DNA from 3 places in the Arthrobacter sp. P1_B4 genome. Region 2 is predicted to be linked to each of the others. Evidence: riboswitches for the same ligand, from Rfam matches in the RefSeq annotation. Region 2 holds a riboswitch; each other region holds the start of a gene.

Region 1 (7,006 bases), on a different contig from region 2:
AACGCGGATGACACTGCGGCCCAGCTGTCCCCCCTGTTGCGGCGTGCGGCCGACGCCTTGCCGTTCCAGCCAAATGAGAAAGTCGTGGCACGCGTGATCGGCGGCATCCAGATCGGTGCCGGCGTCTGCTTCGCCCTCGGCAAGTCCGCCCGGCTGGCGGCCACCCTGCTCGCCGTCATTTCGCTCCTGAACGGCTACGTCGAATGGCGCAGCGCGGACATCTCCTCGAAGGAAGCCCGCGACGCCCGCCGCAAACAGCTCCTGAAAAACGTCTCCCTCACCGGCGGCGTGCTCCTCGCCGCGGTCGATACCGCCGGCAAGCCCAGCCTGGCCTGGCGCGCCGGGCACCTGGCCGCCGATGCCAAGAAGAGCGCCGGACACCTCGCCGCCGATGCCCGCAAGACCACCAACAAGCAGCTGAAGAAGGCCGACAAAGTCGTCCGCAAGGCCGTAGACCACTCTGCCGGGGCCTAAGACGGTAATGACTGGCACCACCCCCTCTGCAGCTGCCCCGTCCCACCCTGCCGGCGCCCATGCAGCCGGTCCCCATGCAGCCGACGCCGGTACGCACTGGCCCGCCCCCTTCGCCGCACGGCCGGTCGATGCCACTGTCACCGTTCCCGGATCCAAGTCCCTGACCAACCGGTACCTCGTGCTCGCCGCCCTCGCGGACGGACCTTCCCGGCTGCGGGCTCCCCTGCACTCCCGGGATTCCGCGCTGATGATTGAGGCCCTGCGGCAGTTGGGGGCCACCGTCACGGAAGTGCCCGGCGACGGCGCCTTCGGCCCCGACCTGGAAATCGTCCCGATCAGCATGGATGCCGCGGCGGCGGACACGGCGATCGACTGCGGCCTGGCCGGCACGGTCATGCGCTTTGTGCCGCCGGTGGCCGCGCTGCGCCGCGGTGAGTCCCGTTTCGACGGCGACCCCCACGCCCGCAAACGCCCCATGGGCACCATTATCGAGGCTCTCGCCGGCCTGGGTGTGGCGGTGACCGCGCCCGACGGCGGTCCGGCGTCGTCGTTGCCGTTCACGGTGCACGGCTCGGGCGAGGTGCGCGGCGGCCACCTGGTCATTGATGCCAGCGCTTCGTCCCAGTTCGTCTCCGCCCTGCTGCTGGCCGGGGCGCGCTTCACCGAGGGACTCCACCTCGAACACGTCGGCAAGCCCGTGCCGAGCCTGGACCACATCAACATGACCGTGGCCGTGCTGCGCGGCGTGGGCGTGGCGGTCGACGACTCGGTGCCGAACCACTGGGTTGTCTCCCCCGGCCCGATCCGCGCCTTCGACGTCCGGATCGAGCAGGACCTCTCGAACGCCGGACCCTTCCTCGCGGCGGCCCTGGCCACCGGCGGCACCGTGCGGATCCCGAACTGGCCCGCGGAAACCACCCAGGTGGGTGATCTCTGGCGCGGAATCCTGACCGCTATGGGCGCCACGGTGACGGTTGACGGCGGCACCCTGACCGTCAGCGGAGGGCCGGAGATCAAGGGCGGCGACTTCGACGAGACCAGCGAACTCGCCCCCACCGTAGCCGCGCTGTGCGCCCTCGCCACCGGCCCCTCACGGCTGGGCGGCATCGCCCACCTCCGCGGCCATGAAACGGACCGGCTCGCCGCCCTCGTCGCCGAAATCAACCGCCTCGGCGGCGACGCCGAAGAAACCCCCGACGGCCTCATCATCCGCCCGGCCGCGCTGCACGGCGGTGTGGTGCACAGCTACGCCGACCACCGCATGGCAACCGCCGGCGCCATCCTCGGCCTTGCCGTAGCCGGCGTGGAAGTCGAGGACATCGCAACCACGGCCAAGACCATGCCCGATTTCCCGCAACTCTGGGAAGCGATGCTGGCCCAGGGACCCGCCGCAGATGAGGACACCGCCGGTGGCACGCAGCACTGATTCCTGGGACGAGTCCGACGTCCGGATCCGGCCGAACAAGAAGGGCACCCGGCCCCGCACCAAGGACCGGCCCAGCTACGACGACGCCGTCACCGGACGCATCATCACCGTTGACCGCGGCCGCTACACCGCCGTCGTCGGCGAAGGGACCGCGGACGAACGCAAGATCATCGCGGCCCGTGCCCGGGAGCTGCGCCGCAACCCGGTGGTTGCCGGCGATTTCGTCTCCCTCGTCGGGGACGTCACCGGCGAGCCCGACACCCTGGCGCGGCTGGTCAAGATCCAGGACCGCAAGACGCTGCTGCGCCGCAGCGCCGACGACACGGACCCGATCGAACGTGCCGTCGTGGCCAACGCCGACCAGCTGGTGGTGGTGGTCGCCGCCGCCAACCCCGAGCCGCGGACCGGTTTCATCGACCGCGCACTGGTCGCCGCGTACGACGCCGGCATCGAACCGCTGCTGCTCGTCACCAAGGCCGACGTCAAGGATCCCGCCGAGCTGCTGTCCAACTACCAGCACCTCGACTTCCCCGTCATCATCTCCAAGACCGCCGACTCCGCCGCTTCCGGCATCGACGCCCGCTCCGACGACGGGCTCTCCGCCCGGCTCGACAAGGACGCGGTATCCCAGCTGCGCGACTACCTCGACGGCAAGGTCACCGTGATGCTGGGCCACTCCGGCGTCGGCAAGTCAACCATGGTCAACGCCCTGACCGGGGCCGAGCGGGCCACGGGAGGCGTGAACGCGGTCACCGGCCGCGGCCGCCACACGTCCTCGTCGGCACTGGCGCTCAAAGTCAACGATGCCCCGGCCGGGAGCTGGATCATCGACACCCCCGGCATCCGGTCCTTCGGCCTGGCCCACGTGGACCCGGACCGGATCCTGCGTTCCTTCCCGGACCTGGAACCGGGCACCGATGATTGCGAACGCGGCTGCAAGCATGACTCCACCGCCGTCAACTGCGGGGTCGACAAGTGGGTTGCGGCCGGGCACGCGGGGCCCTCGGGACCGGCCAGGCTCGCGTCCCTGCGCCGGCTGCTGGGCACTGACCCGCGGATGGAAGCGCAGGAAACCAAGGAACTGGGCACCGTCTCCTAGCCGGACCGGCAACGGGGCGGCGGCGCCGAGCCGCGGCCTCCCGCCCGGCAGCCCGGTTTGACGGTAGTTTGGAACCATGAGCCAACCCGCTTCGAGCTACAACGATGACCTGCGCCTTGCCCATGTACTGGCAGATTCGGTCGATTCCCAGACCATGAGCCGCTTCAAGGCGCTCGACCTTCGGATCGAGACGAAGCCCGACCTCACACCCGTCACCGATGCCGACAAGTCCGCGGAAGAGGCCATCCGCGGCCAGCTCTCCCGGTCACGTCCGCGTGACGCGGTCCTGGGCGAAGAGTTCGGCAGCTCGGGCCACGGTTCCCGCCGGTGGATCATCGACCCGATCGACGGCACGAAGAACTTTGTCCGCGGCGTCCCGGTCTGGGCCACCCTGATCGCCCTCGTCGATGAGGGCGAGCCGGTGGTCGGCGTCGTCAGCGCGCCGGCACTGGGCAAGCGCTGGTGGGCCGCCAAGGGTGCAGGCGCCTACACCGGCCGCTCGCTCGCCGCCGCCACACGGTTGAAGGTATCCAACGTCTCCAATCTCGAGGACGCGTCGCTGTCCTACTCCAGCCTTGGCGGCTGGAAGGAACGCGGGAACCTGGATGAGTTCCTGGGCCTGACCGAGGAAGTGTGGCGGACCCGCGCCTACGGTGACTTCTGGTCGTACTGCCTCGTGGCCGAGGGCGCCGTGGACATCGCCTGCGAACCCGAGCTGAATCTCTACGACATGGCCGCCCTGGTGCCGATCGTGACCGAGGCCGGCGGCCGCTTCACCTCGCTCGAAGGCGAGGACGGCCCCTTCGGGGGCAACGCCCTGGCCACCAATTCGATCCTGCACTCGGAAGTGCTCAAGCGGCTCAACCCCGGACTCGACGACCTCTTCCAGGCCCACCCGAACAACTGATCCGCGCCCGTAATAATCCGCTTCACAATCGGCGGCCGCCTTTTCCCCGGCTGCGCCAATGTCCTACGCTCGATGCAGGTCACGAGTGCCAGCGCTAAACCCCGGTTTGCTGGCCGGCAACCCTCCAGTCGCGGTGGGGTGCCCCGGGTGACGACCTGGCCGGTCCGGAACGGACCCGGCAAGCGCGGATTCCCACGGTGTGGGGTCCTGTTCGAGTGAGGTCCCATGACAACTGCCATTTTCCCCGTTGCCCCTGAATTCCATGCACGGCTTGCCCTCGCGGCCCGCCCGCTGGCAGCCGTCACCGGGGCCGAAATCCAGGCCCCGCTGATCACCGGCGGCCACGCGCGCTACGCCAACCTCGACTACGGCGCCTCCGCCCCGGCCCTGTCCGTGGTCTCGGCATACCTGAACGAAATCCTGCCGTACTACGCAAGCGTGCACCGCGGGGCCGGCTACGCATCGCAGATCAGCACCTCCGTCTACGAGAACGCCCGGGACATCGTGCGGGACTTCGTGGGCGGCCGGCCCGGCGATTCCGTGATCTTCACGCGCAACACCACCGATTCCCTGAACCTGCTGGCCGGCTGCCTGCCGCTGCGCGACGGGCGGCCCGCGGGCGAGGTCCTCTACCTCGACATCGAACACCACGCCAACCTCCTGCCCTGGCAGAATGTCCCGCACCGCAGCGTCGTGGCCGCCGCCACCCTCGCGGCCACCGTGGACCGCCTGCGCGACGAACTCGCCCGCGGCGGCGTCAGCCTGCTGGCCGTCACCGGCGCCTCCAACGTCACCGGGGAGATCCTCCCCATCCGGACCCTGGCCGCACTGGCGCACGAATACGGCGCCAGGATCGTTGTCGACGCCGCGCAGCTCGCCCCGCACCGGCGGATCAATATCGCCGCGGACGACGTCGATTACCTCGCCTTCTCGGGGCACAAGCTGTACGCCCCGTTCGGCGCCGGCGTGCTGGTGGGACGGACGGACTGGCTCGACGCCGGCACCCCGCACCTGGCCGGCGGCGGCGCGGTCCGCGATGCCCGGCTCGACTCCGTCAGCTGGACCACAGGACCCGCCCGGCACGAGGGCGGCTCGCCGAACGTCCTCGGTGCGGCGGCCCTCGCCCGCGCCACCCAGGTCATTGCAGCCCTGGACCCGGAGCAGTGGCAGGCCCACGAGGACGCCATCCGGTCCTTCCTCGTCGAGGGCCTCCAGGGCATCGAAGGGGTAACCGTGCACCGGATCTTTGCCGATTCTGCTTCCGATTCTTCCTCCGCTTCTTCCACTGGAGGCGATCAGCCGGACACCGGCACGATCGGCGTCGTGAACTTTTCCGTGGCAGGCTACGACGCCGGACTGGTGGCCGCCTACCTGTCGGCCGAACACGGCATTGGCCTGCGCGACGGCCGCTTCTGCGCCCACCCGCTGCTCAAGCGGCTCGGCCTGCCCGCCGGCTCCCTGCGGGCCAGCTTCGGCCTCGGCTCACGACTGGAGGACGCCGAACGCCTGCTGGCCGGCCTGCAGCAGCTGCGGCAAAACGGACTCGGCTGGGATTACGTGGTGGACGCCGGGCGCTGGGTGCCGGCCAACGATACCCGCAGCTACCCCCACTGGGCGCCGAACACCCCGGGCACGGCCGGCGCTGCGCCCTGCACCCTCGACTAGCGCAGGACCGGGGCCCGGCGCGGGTGCGGTAAATTCGAAAGGTATCTGTAACAAGCAGGACCTTCCCGAAGGAGATCGCACGTGGCAAGCGCCGGACCCAGGCTCCACAGCGGACCGAAGCTGCACAGCGAGCGGCGCCAGGAACTCGGACAAAGCTTCCAGGACGGCGGCGAGCACTATGAACGCGTCCGCCCCGGCTATCCGCAGGAGTCGGCCGACTGGCTGGTCCGGGCGGGAGCCAGGGACGCCGCGGACATTGGCGCGGGCACCGGGAAGTTCACTTCCCTTTTGGCAGAACGCGGACTGGCCACGGTGGCCGTGGACCCCTCTGCCGACATGCTTGAGCAGTTGCGCCGGACCCTGCCGGACGTCACCGCCATCGAGGGCAGCGCCGAGGACACCGGTCTCGAGCCGGAGTCCTTTGACCTGGTCACGGTTGCCCAGGCGTGGCACTGGTGCGACCCAGGCCTGGCCTGCGCCGAGATTGCCCGGATCCTGCGGCCGCACGGCGTGCTGGGCCTGATCTGGAACCAGCTGGACACCAGCGTGCCCTGGGTGCACCGGCTCTCCCGGATCATGCACGCCGGGGACGTCCACAAGCCACACTTCCGTCCGGCCGTGGGCCCCGAGTTCACCGGACTGGAGAGCCACCTGACGCGCTGGGAGGATTCCGTCACGGCGGAGGACATCCAGGAGCTGGCCAAGTCCCGCAGCTACTATCTCGCGGCATCGGACTCCACCCGGGCCAAGGTCACAGCCAACCTCGCCTGGTACCTGCACGAGCACCTGGGGCACACCCCAGGCGAGGTGCTCCGGCTGCCCTACCTGACCCAGACGTGGCGGGCCTTCCGGGCCTGATGCACGCTCACCCCGGATTCCCCCGGATTGCACGCAGCGCCCGCCAGGCCTATTGTTTCGGTATGCCTAATAATTTCTTATAGGCACACGAAACTTTGACACCGGCTGTTTTCCGGCCGGCGCCGATCATCGCGTCAACGCCGACGCGCCAATCACAGGAGCTGGCAGTGCTGGAGCTAACGGGACACGGGCAACCGGCGCAGGACGCCCCCACCTACAAACACCCGGGTGCCCGGAGGGCGCTGATCGGCCTGTTGGGACCGGCCTTCGTGGCGTCGATCGCCTACGTGGACCCCGGAAACGTGGCCGCCAACCTGACCGCCGGAGCGCAGTACGGCTACCTGCTCGTGTGGGTCCTCGTGGCCGCCAACGTCATGGCCGTCCTCGTCCAGTACCAGTCCGCCAAGCTCGGGATCGTCACGGGCAAGAGCCTTCCGGAGATCCTTGGTGAACGGCTCAAGCCGTTCTGGCGCCGCGCCTTCTGGGTGCAGGCCGAAGTTGTCGCCGCCGCCACCGATCTCGCGGAGGTGGTGGGCGGCGCAATCGCCCTGTACCTGCTTTTCGGCCTGCCCCTCCC
Region 2 (7,006 bases):
AGACCCTTTCCTACGCCGTGAACATGGCGGCGCTGCGCTACGCCCACCGGCAGGGCGCCGACGACGTCATCTTCACGTCCGCGGACGGCAGGGTGCTGGAGGGTCCGACGTCGACCGTTCTGCTGGCCCACCTGGAAACCTCGGACGACGGCGCCGGCGGAGTCCGCACCGTCCGGCGGCTCATCACGCCCCAGCTGGACAGCGGCATCCTGCCCGGCACGTCACAGGGCGCCCTGTTCACCGCCGCCAAGGCCGCCGGCTGGGAGCTGGGCTACGGCCCGCTGGAGCCGAAGGACCTGCTGGACGCCGACGCGGTCTGGCTGATCTCCAGCATCCGGCTTCTGGCCCCGGTGAACCACATCGACGGGCAGGAAATCGGCACCCCGGAACTCCGGCGCCAGCTCACTGCCGAACTCAACGCCCTCTTCGCGACCATCGAATAGGAACGCTCACCCCAGGGCGTCCGCGGGCACTGCCGGGCACCGGCGGAACGAGGCCGGGTTGAACGCCGGGAGCATGAACGTTGCGAGCACGGCGTCGAGCATTTCCGGGGCCCAGGTGCTGTTCTCCCCCAGGGTCGCGCAGACACCCAGCACCATGGGCGTTCCGTCGGTGCGGCGGCGGATCTGGACCTGGACCGGCCCGGCCAGCCCGAGCGTGCGGACGGCGGCCAGGCCCAGCTTGCGCACATCCCCGGCCTGGTTCGCCGGCACCCTGCGGCTGACCTCGTCGCTGCCGGCGCGTCCATACGGAGTCCTGGTCTTCTCGAGGACCACCGCCACCGGCGCCATCGCGTTGCGTGCCGGGGTGCCGAACACCAGGCACACATAGTCGGCACCCGGGATAAATTCCTGGACCAGTTGCCCCGCCGGCATGTTCTTCCAGCTAACGGAGCCGGTTCCGGCCAGCAGGTGGACACCATGGGAGCCTTTGAAGACCCGAGGCTTGACCACCACGGGGCCGCTGAGGCCGGCGAGGGATGCCGGCGCGGCGGCGAGGTCGCCCGGAACCGCGAACCGGGGCACCGGGATGCCGGCGGCTTGCAGCGCCCAGGTGGTGAACAGGTGGTCGTTGGCGAGGGCCACCGCGGCGGGGTCGGCCACGATGATCCGCACGTCCTGGGCGAATCCGGCGCGGGCCGCGGCCAGGACCGGGAGCTCCACGGTGAGGGTCGGAATGATGACGTTGATGGCTTCGCGGTCCACCACCCGGCGCAGGTCCAGGACCATGTCCGGGTTCGTCGCCGGCAGGAGCCTGACCGCGGCGGCGGGAGCCTCCCCGGCCTGGCGGGTGTCGGCGCGGGCGTCGGAGCCGAGGTACGGGAGGCCCCGGGCTTCGAGCTGGGCCGCGACGGCCCGTCCGGCGGCGCTTGTAATCCCGGTAACGAGTATGCGCGGGCCCACGATTGCTCCATTCCGCCGTCACCGGCCGGACCGCGGCTGCGGCTCCGACCGTTCCAGCCACCGATTCCCAGACAGCTTGTTGATGGACAGGCGAGTCGATTCCGGGACTGCTCGATTCACACATTGCTCGAATCACCTGCAGCTCCGGCCGACTCGTCGGACCTAATCCCCCCAGTAGACGGCGAAACGTCCCGGCAGACACGAGTGGGCTGTACCCGAAACTGGAGCCCGCCACTACTCGCCCGGGCCGCGGTCCGGTTACGGAACATGACGACGGCGGCGGTGCGGGCCGGCGTCGCAGGTGTTACGTTTTTGGGGAGTAATGAGAACCGGTGCCAAGCCCTGACTGGCCGGTCGGCAACCCTCCCTTTCGCGGCGGGGTGCCTCAGGTGAATACTCGGCATTCGAGAATTCGAGCTGCAAGCGTGAAAGAGGAGATCCGTCGTGCCCGAGACGTCAATACCCACAACAGCCACACCCGGTTCAGCACCCGGCGCGGAGAGGCTGGCTTACCGCCTGTTCACCGGCGCGGATGACCGCGCCTTTTGCGAGCGGGTGTCAGCCGCCCTGGCCGAGGGCTACGTGCTGCATGGAAGCCCCGCCGCCAGCTTCAACGGAAGCACCGTGATCGTGGCGCAGGCGCTGGTCCTGCCGGCCGCGATTGCCAGTGCGGACGCCGCCGTGGCCAATGCGGTTGATGAGCTCGACGCCGACGAATTTGGCGCCGACGGAGCCTTCGCGGGCCACGCATGAGCTACGCCGGAGACCTCAGCCCGCAGGAGGCGTGGGCCAAGCTGGAGGCCGGAGCCATCCTGGTGGATGTCCGGACCGAAGGCGAATGGGCCCACATCGGCATCCCGGACACCGCGGCCGCGGGCGAGAGCCGCAACGATCCGCTCTTCATCCAGTGGAACCTTGCCGGCGGCACGCCGAACCCGCACTTCGTGGAACAGCTAAGGCAGCAGGCGCCGGCGGACACCGCCGTCGAACTGGTGTTCCTTTGCCGTTCCGGTGCCCGGTCGATCGGCGCCGCGACGGCCGCGACGGCCGCCGGCTACACCTCGTACAACGTCCTTGAGGGCTTCGAAGGCGAGACCGACCGCTTTGGCGAACGCACCGTCAATGGCTGGAAGAACCGCGGCCTGCCCACCAACCTCGGAAAGATCTAAGTGACTTTCAATCCCGACGCCGCCGGCTGGGCGGCCGACACCCAGGCTGTCCGTGGCGGCCTTGACCGCACCGGCTTCCAGGAGACCACCGAGCCGATCTTCCTCAACTCAGGATTCGTCTACGAGTCCGCGGCCGCCGCCGAGCGCGCCTTCACCGGGGAGGACGAGCGCTTCGTCTACTCCCGCTACGGCAACCCCTCCGTCGCCACCTTCCAGGAGCGGCTGCGGCTGCTCGAGGGAACGGAGGCGTGTTTCGCGACGGCGTCCGGCATGTCCGCCGTCTTCACCGCCCTGGGCGCGCTGCTGGCGGCCGGCGACCGGGTGGTCGCGGCCCGCTCGCTGTTTGGCTCGTGCTTCGTGATCCTCAACGAAATCCTGCCGCGCTGGGGTGTCGAGACGGTCTTTGTAGACGGTCCGGACCTGGAGCAGTGGCAGTCCGCGCTGTCCGTGCCGACCACCGCGGTGTTCTTCGAGTCGCCGTCGAACCCGATGCAGGAAATCGTGGACATCGCCGCCGTGAGCAAACTGGCGCACGCGGCCGGCGCCACGGTGGTGGTTGACAACGTCTTCGCCACCCCGCTGCTCCAGCGCTGCGGCGACCTCGGCGCGGACGTGGTGGTCTACTCCGGCACCAAGCACATCGACGGCCAGGGCCGCGTCCTGGGCGGAGCCATCCTGGGCACCAAGGAATTCATCGACGGGCCCGTCAAGCAGCTCATGCGGCACACCGGTCCGGCGCTTTCGGCGTTCAACGCCTGGGTGCTCACCAAGGGCCTGGAGACCATGGCCCTGCGCGTCAACCATTCCTCGGCCTCCGCGCTGTGGCTGGCCGAATGGCTCGAGGGACAGCCTGCGGTCGGCTGGGTAAAGTACCCGCTGCTGCCGTCTCACCCGCAGTACCCGCTCGCAGTGCAGCAGATGAAGGCCGGCGGGACCGTGCTCACCCTGGAACTGCAGCCCTCCCCCGGGCGCACGGCGAAGCAGGCCGCGTTCGCACTCCTGGACGCGCTGCGGATCATCGACATCTCCAACAACCTGGGCGATGCCAAGACGCTTATCACGCACCCGGCCACCACCACGCACCGCGCGATGGGCCCGGAAGGCCGCGCGGCGATCGGGCTCAGCGACGGCGTGGTCCGGCTTTCGGTGGGGCTGGAGGACGTCGAGGACCTGATCCGCGACCTCGGCCAGGCGCTCAAGCAGGTCTAGGCACTCAAGCAGGTCCAGGCCCTCAAGCAGGTCCAGGCCCTCAAGCAGGTCCAGGCCCTCAAGCAGGTCCAGGCCCTTAAGCAGGTCCGGGGCCATGGCCGCTCAGGCCCAGGCCGCCTTGAGCGCCCGCCAGGCGTCGTCGTCGAGCATGCTGGATGGTGTGACGGCGACGGCGGCCGCCCCGCCGGAGACAGACGCCTCCAGCCCGGCCGCCAGGTCCGCGGCGGAGATGCGCCCGTCCTTGGCCCACATCCCGACCGAGATGGCGAACTTCCCGGACCGCTTCGCCATGGCCGCGGCCAGCTCGGCGGAGTAGGCCGGAGCGGCGTCGTTGAGCCCGAAGTAGTCCCACAAGACCAGCCGGTCAGCGGCTGCGGCCAGCAGCCCGTAGTCATGGCCGCTCTCCGGCCGGTCGGCGGCGGGATCGTGCCACGGCGCCCGGACGTCCATGTCGAGCGTGGCGCCGTTCGCGTGCGCGGCCGCCGCCGCCTTGGCCACGATGGCTGCCACCGCCTTCGACCGCCAGGCCCCGAGGCTGGGGTGTTCGACGTCGATGGCCCCGTTCGCGAGCCGCGGCCAGTCCGTCCCGCCGCTGGCCAGCCGGTAGGAGTCGCGGTCGTCGCCGCCGTAGGTGTTGTTATCGAACATCAGTTCCGTCAAGGCCACGGCGTCAGGCTGGTACCGCCTGGTCACCTCGGCCACGAAGGCGACCAGCCGCTCCCCGACGGGTCCCGTCGTGAGTGCGCTGACGCTGGCGAACTCCGTGGAGCGGGTGCCGTCGAAGTTGATGCCGGCCAGGCCCGGGTTGGTGCGGATCCAGCCGGGGATCAGCAGGTCGATGGTCAGCGTGATCCTGCGTTTCCTGCCATCACCGCCGGTCCCCAGCGCCTTGACCGCTTCGGCGACGTGGTCACGGCCCGGGACGGCCTCCACCTCGGGGTGGGCGTCCCAAGGGAACGCCGTCCAGTCCAGCCGCCCCACGCTGATGGTGACGCTGTTGGCGTTGACCTCATCGAGCCGTCTGGCCAGTCCCGGCAGCGTCGAGGCGGCGTCGACCACAGTTTCGTAGCCGACGCCGACAGTGCGCTCCGCGGCGGGCGCCGTGGGTCCCTGCGGCCCGCCGCACCCAGTGGCGGCAAGCGCCAGCACCGACAGGAGCGCAAGGGCAGGGAAGGCAGCCGGTCCGCGTTTCAAACGCTGACGTCCGGGCGCACCGCCGGGGCGGTGACGCTGACCACCCCGGTCCGCGTCAGCTTGTTCCAGTGCGCCTCCTTGCCGCGGAGTTCCTGCACCAGCGCGGCCACCATGGTCAGGCTCGTAAACACGGAATAGAGGGGGATGAGCGGGAGCGCCCAGGCGTGCCGCAGGTCCTTCCACGCCCTGTTCATGGCCAGGGCAAACACCGTGAGCAGCAACGTGATGAACAGCCCCACCCAGCCAAGGATTGCCCAGACATCCGCGCCGAACGGACTGCGGCCCAACGCCGTGAGGAAGACCAGATCCACGAGTACCAGGATCTGGAGCACCGGGAGCACCACCATGGTGATGGTGTTGAACAACAGGTACGCGCCGAACTGTCCGTGCCGGAGGTTGCCGATCATGCGCTTGTGCACACCCATGGTCTGCAGCAGCCCGCGGGCCCAGCGGACGCGCTGGCGCCAGAGCGCCCGGACCGTTGACGGCGACTCGGCATAGACCAGCGCCCGCGGGGCGAAGACCACCCGGTAGCCTGCCTTGTGCACCCGCCAGGTGAGTTCCAGGTCCTCGCCTACCGTGTCTTCGCGGAACGGCCCGATCTCCTCCAGGATCCGGCGGGGGAACGCCCCAATGTTGCCGGAGACGATCGGGAGGCAGCCGATCATGGTCAGGGCGCGCCTGACCATCCCGGTGCCGACATGGCTGATGAAGGCCAGCATCCGGGTCTGGACCCGGTCCAGGTTTACCGGCCTGTCGTCGCCGCACACGGCTCCGGTGCGCTGGTCAGTGAAACCCTGGAGCATCCGCTTGACGGTGTTCTGGGAGAAGATCCCGTCAGCGTCGACAAACATGAGGACCTCGCCCGTGGCGTGGCGGATGCCCAGGTTCAGGGCGGCCCCCTTGCCGGCATTGGCCTGGGTCAGGACCGTGATCCGGGGATCCGTCGCGGCGAGCGCGCGCATCAGCCCGGCCGTGTTGTCAGTGGAGCCGTCATCCACGAGCACCACCTCGTACCGGTCGTACAGGGTGAGCTGAATGGAGCGGACGCAGTTTTCGATGACGGTCGCCTCGTTGAAAGCCGGGACAATGATCGACACGCTGGGCCGCTCATCCAGCAGGGTGGGCGTTGCGCGGCGGCGGCGGCGCCCCGCACGGAGTTCAAACCAGACGGACAGCGGCAGCACGAGCAGCTTCACGAGCCCGAACACCAGAATCGGCAGGCCGATGAGGAGCAGGAGGTACTCGGCCCCGGGGACGGCTGATGCGGAGGCGGAACTAAACCAGGACATGGGCGTACGCTCCTGTGCTTGGCCTGAAGGAGGCCGGGTTGAAGGAGGGAAGGGCAAACGACGCCAGCACGGCGTCGAGCAGTTCCGGGGCCCGCCCGCTGTTCGCGCCGAACCGGGCGTTCACTTCAAGGACCACCGGGGTCCCGTCGGCACGCCGGCGGACATCGACGTCGACCGGGCCCGTGAGGCCCAGCGAGCGGACGGCCGCCATCGCCAGATTTCCGACGTCCGTGGCCTCGCCGGCTTCGGCGCGGCGGGTGCTCACGGCGTTGCCCACGCTGCCCTGCGCCAGTTCGGTCTTCTCCACGACGACGACGAACGGCGCGGCCCCGTTGTGCGCCGGGGTGCCGAAGACCATCGGGCCGTATTCGGTGCCCGGGATGAACTCCTGGACAATCAGGCCTTCCGGCAGGCCGTGCCAGTCCACCTGTTTGCTGCCGTCGATGACCATCACGCCGCGTCCGCCGCGGGAGACCCGCGGCTTGAGAACTATGGGGCCGCCGAGCGCGGCCATGGCGGCACCGGCATTGGCGAAGTCCCTGGGCACGCCGAATCTCGGCACGGGGACCCCGGCGGTCTGCAGCTGCCAGGCCGTGAAGAGCTTGTCGTTGGCGAGAGCCACCGGACCGGGATCGCCGATGATGACCCGGACGTCGGTCCCGAAGGCGGCACGGTACCCCGCAAGCTGCGGGAGTTCCTCACTCACCGTGGGGATGACCAGGTTGATGCCCTCCTGGAC
Region 3 (7,006 bases), on a different contig from region 2:
GCTCGTCTACACGCGGACCAAACGGGTGATGCCGCTGGTGATCGCCCACGCCATCCTGGACACTGTGGCGTTCGTGGGGTTCAGCCTGTTCGGCAGGGCCGTGGGCCTGGGCTGATGGCGTTGCCCGTACAGCCGGCGCCATCGGCAGGCCTTAAATGATCTCGGCCGCCGTCTCCTAGGTGACAACGTTGGCACCTAAGAGATGGCGGCCGAAGCGTGGGGCAGGTGGAGCGTTAGATCGTGACCGCTCCGGAGGCGGTCTCGAAGGTGACAGAGAGGATGCCGGGAGTCCCGTGCGGCGCGATCCAGTTCACGGCGACGTCTTCCAGCGGCTTTTCAACCGGTTCGCCCAGCCACTCCGTGACGCGCGCGGCCGAACCGGCAATGGTCAGTGCGGACATCTTGACATCGCTCGCGTAGGCGTTGGACGGGTGCAACTCCGGGTCGCCCTCCCACTTGAGCATGTACGGCACTTGGGGGTCGGCGATGAGCCCCAGGATGCCGATCTGCTTCCAGATCAGTTCGCGGCCGTCGGGAAACTTCCGGTTGCCGTTGACGGCGGCGCGGCCGAGCCGCTCCTCGAACGGGGCCAGGTCGTCAACCTCGACGCACCAGCCCATCCAGCCGCCGCCGGCCTCGGAGCGTGCCCGGACGGCCTGGCCGAACGGGGCCTTGTCGGAGGCCGGGTGGTTCAGGACCTCCACGACTTCCAGGTACTTGTGTCCCGCGAGCGGGATAATCATGTTGCGTGTCCCGAAACGGGGGTGCACTCCACCCTTCACGGCTTCAACGCCGAGGGCAGACGCAATACGTTCAGTGGTGGCTGCCAAGCCATCGTGTTCACAGGCGTAAGAAACGTGATCCATGCGCATGCCATCATCTTGGCACTTTGTGATGGACCTCTCAGCTTAGGCTCCCCTAACCGTCATGGGACGTCCCGGGGCGCCGAACGCGGCGCCCCGGATGCTCCGTCACGGCAGCCCTCTTCATCTTCGTCACAAAGCTATCCAGGGCTCCGCCGCCATTCCTACACTGAAGCCAGGTCATGAGTGCCAGCGCACAGCCCCGGCTTGCTGGCCGGCAACCCTCGTATCGCGGTGGGGTGCCCCGGGTGAAGACCTGGCCGTCCGGCGCCCGCTGGAGGGCAAGCGCGGCGCCTGTTCCGGTTCGGGCCGAAAGCCCCGGCCGGTGCTGTGCCCAGTGACTCGAGGAGCACCAATGTCCAATGCCTGGTCCTTTGAAACCCGCCAGATCCACGCCGGCCAGGAGCCGGACAGCGCCACCGGCGCGCGTTCCCTGCCCATCTACCAGACGACGTCGTTCGTGTTCCCCAGCGCCGAAAGCGCCGCGAACCGCTTCGCGCTCGCCGAGCTCGCGCCCATCTACACCCGGATCGGCAACCCGACCCAGGACGCCGTCGAACAGCGCGTCGCCAGCCTGGAAGGAGGCCTCGCGGCGCTGCTGCTCAGCTCCGGCCAGGCCGCCGAGACGTTCGCGATCCTCAACATCGCCGAGGCCGGGGACCATGTGGTGGCCAGCCCCAGCCTCTACGGCGGAACCTACAACCTGCTCGCGCACACGCTGAAGAAGTTCGGCATCTCCGTGACCTTCGTGGCGGACCCGGACAACCTGGACCAGTGGCGGGACGCCGTCCAGCCCAACACCAAGCTGTTTTTCGGCGAAGTGGTCTCCAACCCCCGCCAGGACGTCCTGGACATCGAGGGCGTCTCCCGCGTGGCGCACGAGGCCGGCGTGCCGCTGGTGGTCGACAACACGCTCTCCACCCCCTACCTGATCCGGCCGATCGAGTGGGGCGCGGACATCGTGGTCCATTCGGCGACCAAGTACCTCGGCGGGCACGGCGCCGCAATCGCCGGCGTGATCGTGGACTCCGGCAACTTCGACTTCGGGAAGGACCCGGAGCGGTTCCCCGGCTTCAACACCCCGGACCCGACCTACAACGGCCTGGTCTACGCCCGCGACCTCGGAGCCGAGGGCGCGCTGGGCGCGAACCTCTCCTACATCCTCAAGGCCCGGGTCCAGCTCCTGCGCGACCTCGGCTCCGCGGTGTCCCCGTTCAACGCCTTCCTCATCGCCCAGGGCATCGAAACGCTGAGCCTGCGCGTCGAGCGCCACGTGGCCAACGCCACGAAGGTGGCGCAATGGCTGGAGGGGCGGGACGACGTCGAATCGGTCGCCTACGCCGGGCTGCCGTCCAGCCCCTGGTACGAGCGCGGCCGCAAGTACGGGCCCAAGGGGACCGGCGCCGTCGTGGCGTTCAACATCGCCGGGGGAGCGGAGGCCGGCAAGCGGTTCGTCGATGCCCTCGAACTGCACTCGCACGTCGCGAACATCGGCGATGTCCGGTCGCTGGTGATCCATCCGGCGTCGACCACCCACAGCCAGCTCTCGCCCGAACAGCAGGTGATCGCCGGGGTGAATCCCGGGCTGGTGCGGCTTTCGGTGGGACTGGAGCATATTGACGACATCCTGGCGGACCTCGACGCCGGATTCCGCGCGGCCAAGACCGCCTAGACGGAAGCCCACGCGGAATTTCCCCACCTTGCTGGCATGACGCCGGGAATCGCCGGCACTTCGGCGCGACCCGCCGGTCACGGCTGTCAAAGGTGGGGAAACTGCGGTGCTGACGGGTCCGGCTGTCACATGGAAGTCATAATCTTCGTGATTTCCGCACCCTGTTTCGTAGACTCGTACCAGGTCATGAGTGCCAGCGACAGCCCCGGCTTGCTGGCCGGCAACCCTCCTTTTGCGGCGGGGTGCCCCGGGTGAAGACCTGGCCTGCCGGTCAGCTGACGGCGGGCAAGCGCGAAGATAGGTCCTCACATGACGATTGCCGTCACCCGCACGGGTGTTCCCGAAACCAAACCATCCCGTACCCCTGACGGGACCGTCCAGTTCGTCAGGATCGGTGATCTGCAGCTCGAATCCGGGACTCCGTTGCCGGATGTGGTGCTCGCCTACGAGACGTGGGGGACCCTGAACGCGGACGCCTCCAACGCAGTGCTCATTGAACACGCCCTGACCGGCGACACACACGTGACCCGCGGCGAGAGCGGGGAGCCCGGCTGGTGGGAACAGCTCGCCGGACCCGGGGCTCCCGTGGACACGGACAAGTACTTCGTCGTTTCGATCAACATCCTGGGCGGCTGCTACGGATCCACCGGACCTTCCACCCCGGCCCCCGACGGGCGCCCCTGGGGATCGCGGTTCCCGCTGGTCACCCTGCGGGACACCGCCGCCGCCGAGGCGCGGCTGGCCGATGCCCTGGGCATCGGCAGCTGGTACGCGGTGCTGGGCGGCTCGCTCGGCGGCGCGCGGGCCCTTGAATGGGCCGTCACGTTTCCCGGCCGGGTCCGGCGCTGCGCCGTGATTTCCGTCGGCGCCAGCAGCACTGCCGAACAGATTGCCTTCGCGCAGGCACAGACGCTGGCCATCCGCCAGGACCCCCACTTCAGGGGCGGGGACTACTACGGCGGCCCGGAACCCGAGTCGGGGCTCGCCCTCGCCCGCCGCATCGCGCACATCACCTACCGCTCAGCGGCCGAACTGGACGGCCGGTTTGGCCGCAACGCCCAAGAGTCCGAGACGCCCCTGGAAGCCGGATCGCTGGCCGGACGCGGGCGCTATCAGGTGGAAAGCTACCTGGACCACCAGGGCAGCAAACTGGCCCGGCGTTTCGACGCGAACAGCTACATCGCGATCACCGAAGCCCTCATGAGCCACGATGTCTGCCGGGGGCGCGGAGGTCTCGGGGAGGCACTGGCCCCGGCCACCGCAGAATTCCTGGTGGCGGCCGTGGACTCGGACCGCCTGTATTTCCCGGCCCAGTCCCGTCAACTGGCAGAGGCCCTGCCGGGCGGCCCGGAACTGCATATCATTCAAGCGCCAATCGGCCACGACGGCTTCCTGACCGAAATCGGCCAGCTCAGCGGGCAGCTCCGGGAGACCTTCTTCAGCCACTAGGCCGGCCCGCTTGTGCATTTTTGCAGATGCGCTCTGCACTAATGGCCGTTGAGGCTGAGGGCCGGAGCGTCCATACTCATGGGGAATGACGCCCTGTGCCCTAAATCACAAGCGTCCTCAGTCCAATGGTCCACAGGGTGTCGATGGAGACGCCGAAGGAGTCACGATGAGTACGGAAAACKCCGCAAGGCGCGCTGAAGAAACCGACGTCAAAACGTCCGGCCTGAAGAAGGTGGTGGCGGCCTCCATGGCCGGCACCGTGGTTGAGTGGTACGAGTTTTTCCTCTACGCCTCCGCCGCCACCCTTGTGTTCGGCAAGCTGTTCTTCCCGAACACCGGTTCGGAACTGGATGGCATCCTCGCCGCTTTCCTCACCTACGCGGTCGGCTTCATTGCCCGCCCGATCGGCGGCATCGTCTTCGGCCACTTCGGCGACAAGTTCGGCCGCAAGCAGTTGCTCCAGCTGAGCATCATCCTTGTCGGCGTTGCCACCTTCGCCATGGGCTGCCTGCCCACCTTCGCGCAGATCGGCTACTGGGCCCCGGCCCTGCTGGTCTTCCTGCGCTTCGCCCAGGGCTTCGCCGTTGGCGGTGAATGGGGCGGCGCAGTCCTTCTCGTCGCCGAACACAGCCCGAGCAAGTCCCGCGGATTCTGGGCAAGCTGGCCGCAGTCGGCGGTTCCGATGGGCAACCTCCTGGCCACAGCTGTCCTGTTCACCCTTTCCGCCACGTTGTCCTCCGCCGACTTCCTCAGCTGGGGCTGGCGCGTAGCCTTCTGGCTCTCCGCCGTGATCGTGCTGGTCGGCTACTACATCCGCACCAAGGTCCAGGACGCCCCCATCTTCCTGGAGGCCCGCAAGGAGGTCGAGGCCGGCCACAAGGGCTACGGCGTGGCCGAGGTCTTCCGCCGCTACCCGCGCGGCGTCTTCACCGCCATGGGTCTGCGCTTCGCCGAGAACATCCTCTACTACCTTGTGGTCACCTTCTCGATCACTTACCTGAAGGTCATCGTCCAGACGGACACCTCGCGGATCCTGCTGCTGCTGCTTGTGGCGCACATCGTCCACTTCGCCGTGATCCCGATGGTCGGCAGGCTCTCGGACAACGTCGGCCGCAAGCCGGTCTACATGGCCGGCGCCATCCTCGGCGGAACGTGGGGATTCTTCGCGTTCCCGATGATGGACACCAAGAACGACCTCGTCATCCTCGCTGCGATCACCATCGGCCTGCTGTTCCACTCCCTGATGTACGCCGGCCAGCCGGCGCTCATGGCCGAAATGTTCCCGACCCGGATGCGCTACTCCGGCGTCTCGCTGGGCTACCAGGTCACCTCGATTGTGGCCGGTTCGCTGGCTCCGATCATCGCCGTCGCGCTCCTGGGCCAGTACAAGTCCTCGGTCCCGGTCGCCATCTACCTCCTCGGCGCCTGTGTAGTCACCTTGGTTGCGGTGTTCTTCCTTAAGGAAACCCGCGGCATCTCGCTCCGCGACGTCGACGCCGCCGACGCCCAGGGCACCGCTGACCTCCTCGCCGCCAGCAAGAAGTAACAACGAATTAGCACGGCAACAGCCCGGGTCCCGCACTGCGGGGCTCGGGCTGTTGGCGTTTGGAAGCTGGCTCAGCCTGCCAGGACTGCTCAGCCGCCAGGACCGCTCAGCCTGCCAGGACCGCCTGGCGGTCGGCAATCTCGGTCCGGATCGCCTCCAGCACGGCACGGACCGGGGCCGAACGCAGCGCCTCGGGCCGGGCCACAGCCCAGATGGGCAGCTGGCGCTGGAAGTCGTCCGGCAGGACGGGCAGAAATTCCGGCCGGCCCGCCACGAGGAAATTGGGGAGCAGGCCTATCCCGGCGCCCCGCCGGACGGCCTCCAGCTGGGCGAAGACGCTTGTGGCCTGGAAGCTGGACCGCGGCACCGGCAGCTGCGTTGAACGGTGGCCCAGCTCCGCGACCTGGAGCGCCGATTCCACGTAGGAGACAAAGCCGTGCTGCCGGACGTCGTCGAGCGTTGCCGGAAGCCCGTGCTCCTGCGCATAGCCGGGACTGGCGTACAGCCTGAGGAAATAGTTGCTCAGGAAGATCGCGCGGGCGGTGGTGGTGTCCATGTTGCCCACCACCACTTCCAGGTCCACGCCGGAGCGGTTTTGGCTCACCTTGCGGGTGGCGCTGAGCAGTTCGACGTTGAGCAACGGATTCGCCCGCTGCAGCCGGACGAGGGCCGGGGCCAGGAATTCGGCGCCGAAGCCGTCCGGGGTGCTGATCCGGACCAAGCCGGAGACCACGTCGCCGGAGCGGGCAATGCTGCTGGAGAGGGCACCGAGAGTGCCCTCGATGGCTTCCGCCGCCGCGACCGCCTGGCTGCCGAGTTCGGTCAGCTCCCAGCCGTGCGGGCTGCGTTCGAGCGTCCGGCCGCCGAGCTGTTTGTCGAGGGCCAGGACGCGGCGGGAAATGGTGGTGTGGGTGGTGCCGAGCGTCTCGGCCACGGCGTTGAACCGGCCCAGCCGTGCCACGGTCAGCAGGATCAGCAGGTCGTCGGGGCTCGGAAGCCGGCGCAAGTCCAATCTTGTCCCCTTTGCAGCGAGTGTGGCGGAGCCAGGGCCATGATTGTGCATCTGTGCACATGGCATCTGTGATTTTTTACCTTGATTGCACTCTAACAGGGTGTGATGGTGGACACTGGGGCGCCGGAGTTTCGGCTTTCACGCCGGAGCGCGTCGAGGCGCCCGGCAGCACATCAAGCAAAGGAGCTTAAGCCATGGCAGTCATCGCCTGGATCGGACTCGGAAACATGGGCGGATCTATGTCCGTCAACCTCTCGAACGCCGGACACGAAGTCCGTGGCTTCGACCTCAACAGCGCAGCCGTTGCCGCAGCCGAGGCCGGGGGAGTCAAGGCCGCCGGCAGCATCGCCGAGGCCGTCGCCGGCGCCGACGTCGTCTTCACCATGCTCCCCAAAGGTGAGCACGCCCGCGCCGTGTACCTCGGCCAGGACGGCGTCCTTGCCCACGCGGACACCCGGACCCTC

Evidence for each region. Region 2 has a riboswitch for S-adenosylmethionine ahead of AC1D1W_RS06500 (DUF1737 domain-containing protein). Riboswitches for the same ligand answer to the same signal wherever they lie in the genome.
Region 1: another riboswitch for S-adenosylmethionine. It lies ahead of AC1D1W_RS07255 (aminotransferase class V-fold PLP-dependent enzyme); the one in region 2 lies ahead of AC1D1W_RS06500 (DUF1737 domain-containing protein).
Region 3: another riboswitch for S-adenosylmethionine. It lies ahead of metX (homoserine O-acetyltransferase MetX); the one in region 2 lies ahead of AC1D1W_RS06500 (DUF1737 domain-containing protein).

The regions. Positions count from the first base shown of each region.
Region 1 is NZ_JBFTZW010000011.1:49,029-56,034, forward strand. Features, by position in the region: gene AC1D1W_RS07235 (DoxX family protein) at 1-474, shown strand, start outside; gene aroA (3-phosphoshikimate 1-carboxyvinyltransferase) at 482-1,900, shown strand; gene rsgA (ribosome small subunit-dependent GTPase A) at 1,884-2,999, shown strand; gene hisN (histidinol-phosphatase) at 3,076-3,906, shown strand; SAM riboswitch class IV at 3,984-4,097, shown strand; gene AC1D1W_RS07255 (aminotransferase class V-fold PLP-dependent enzyme) at 4,132-5,571, shown strand; gene AC1D1W_RS07260 (class I SAM-dependent methyltransferase) at 5,653-6,429, shown strand; gene AC1D1W_RS07265 (Nramp family divalent metal transporter) at 6,597-7,006, shown strand, end outside.
Region 2 is NZ_JBFTZW010000009.1:137,616-144,621, forward strand. Features, by position in the region: gene AC1D1W_RS06490 (aminodeoxychorismate lyase) at 1-443, shown strand, start outside; gene AC1D1W_RS06495 (ATP-grasp domain-containing protein) at 450-1,403, opposite strand; SAM riboswitch class IV at 1,722-1,835, shown strand; gene AC1D1W_RS06500 (DUF1737 domain-containing protein) at 1,848-2,156, shown strand; gene AC1D1W_RS06505 (rhodanese-like domain-containing protein) at 2,153-2,572, shown strand; gene AC1D1W_RS06510 (O-succinylhomoserine sulfhydrylase) at 2,573-3,781, shown strand; gene AC1D1W_RS06515 (hypothetical protein) at 3,884-4,975, opposite strand; gene AC1D1W_RS06520 (glycosyltransferase family 2 protein) at 4,972-6,267, opposite strand; gene AC1D1W_RS06525 (ATP-grasp domain-containing protein) at 6,254-7,006, opposite strand, start outside.
Region 3 is NZ_JBFTZW010000005.1:37,592-44,597, forward strand. Features, by position in the region: gene AC1D1W_RS03970 (CPBP family intramembrane glutamic endopeptidase) at 1-115, shown strand, start outside; gene AC1D1W_RS03975 (VOC family protein) at 234-872, opposite strand; SAM riboswitch class IV at 1,042-1,157, shown strand; gene AC1D1W_RS03980 (bifunctional o-acetylhomoserine/o-acetylserine sulfhydrylase) at 1,219-2,535, shown strand; SAM riboswitch class IV at 2,718-2,833, shown strand; gene metX (homoserine O-acetyltransferase MetX) at 2,845-3,984, shown strand; gene AC1D1W_RS03990 (MFS transporter) at 4,151-5,530, shown strand; gene AC1D1W_RS03995 (LysR family transcriptional regulator) at 5,637-6,536, opposite strand; gene mmsB (3-hydroxyisobutyrate dehydrogenase) at 6,737-7,006, shown strand, end outside.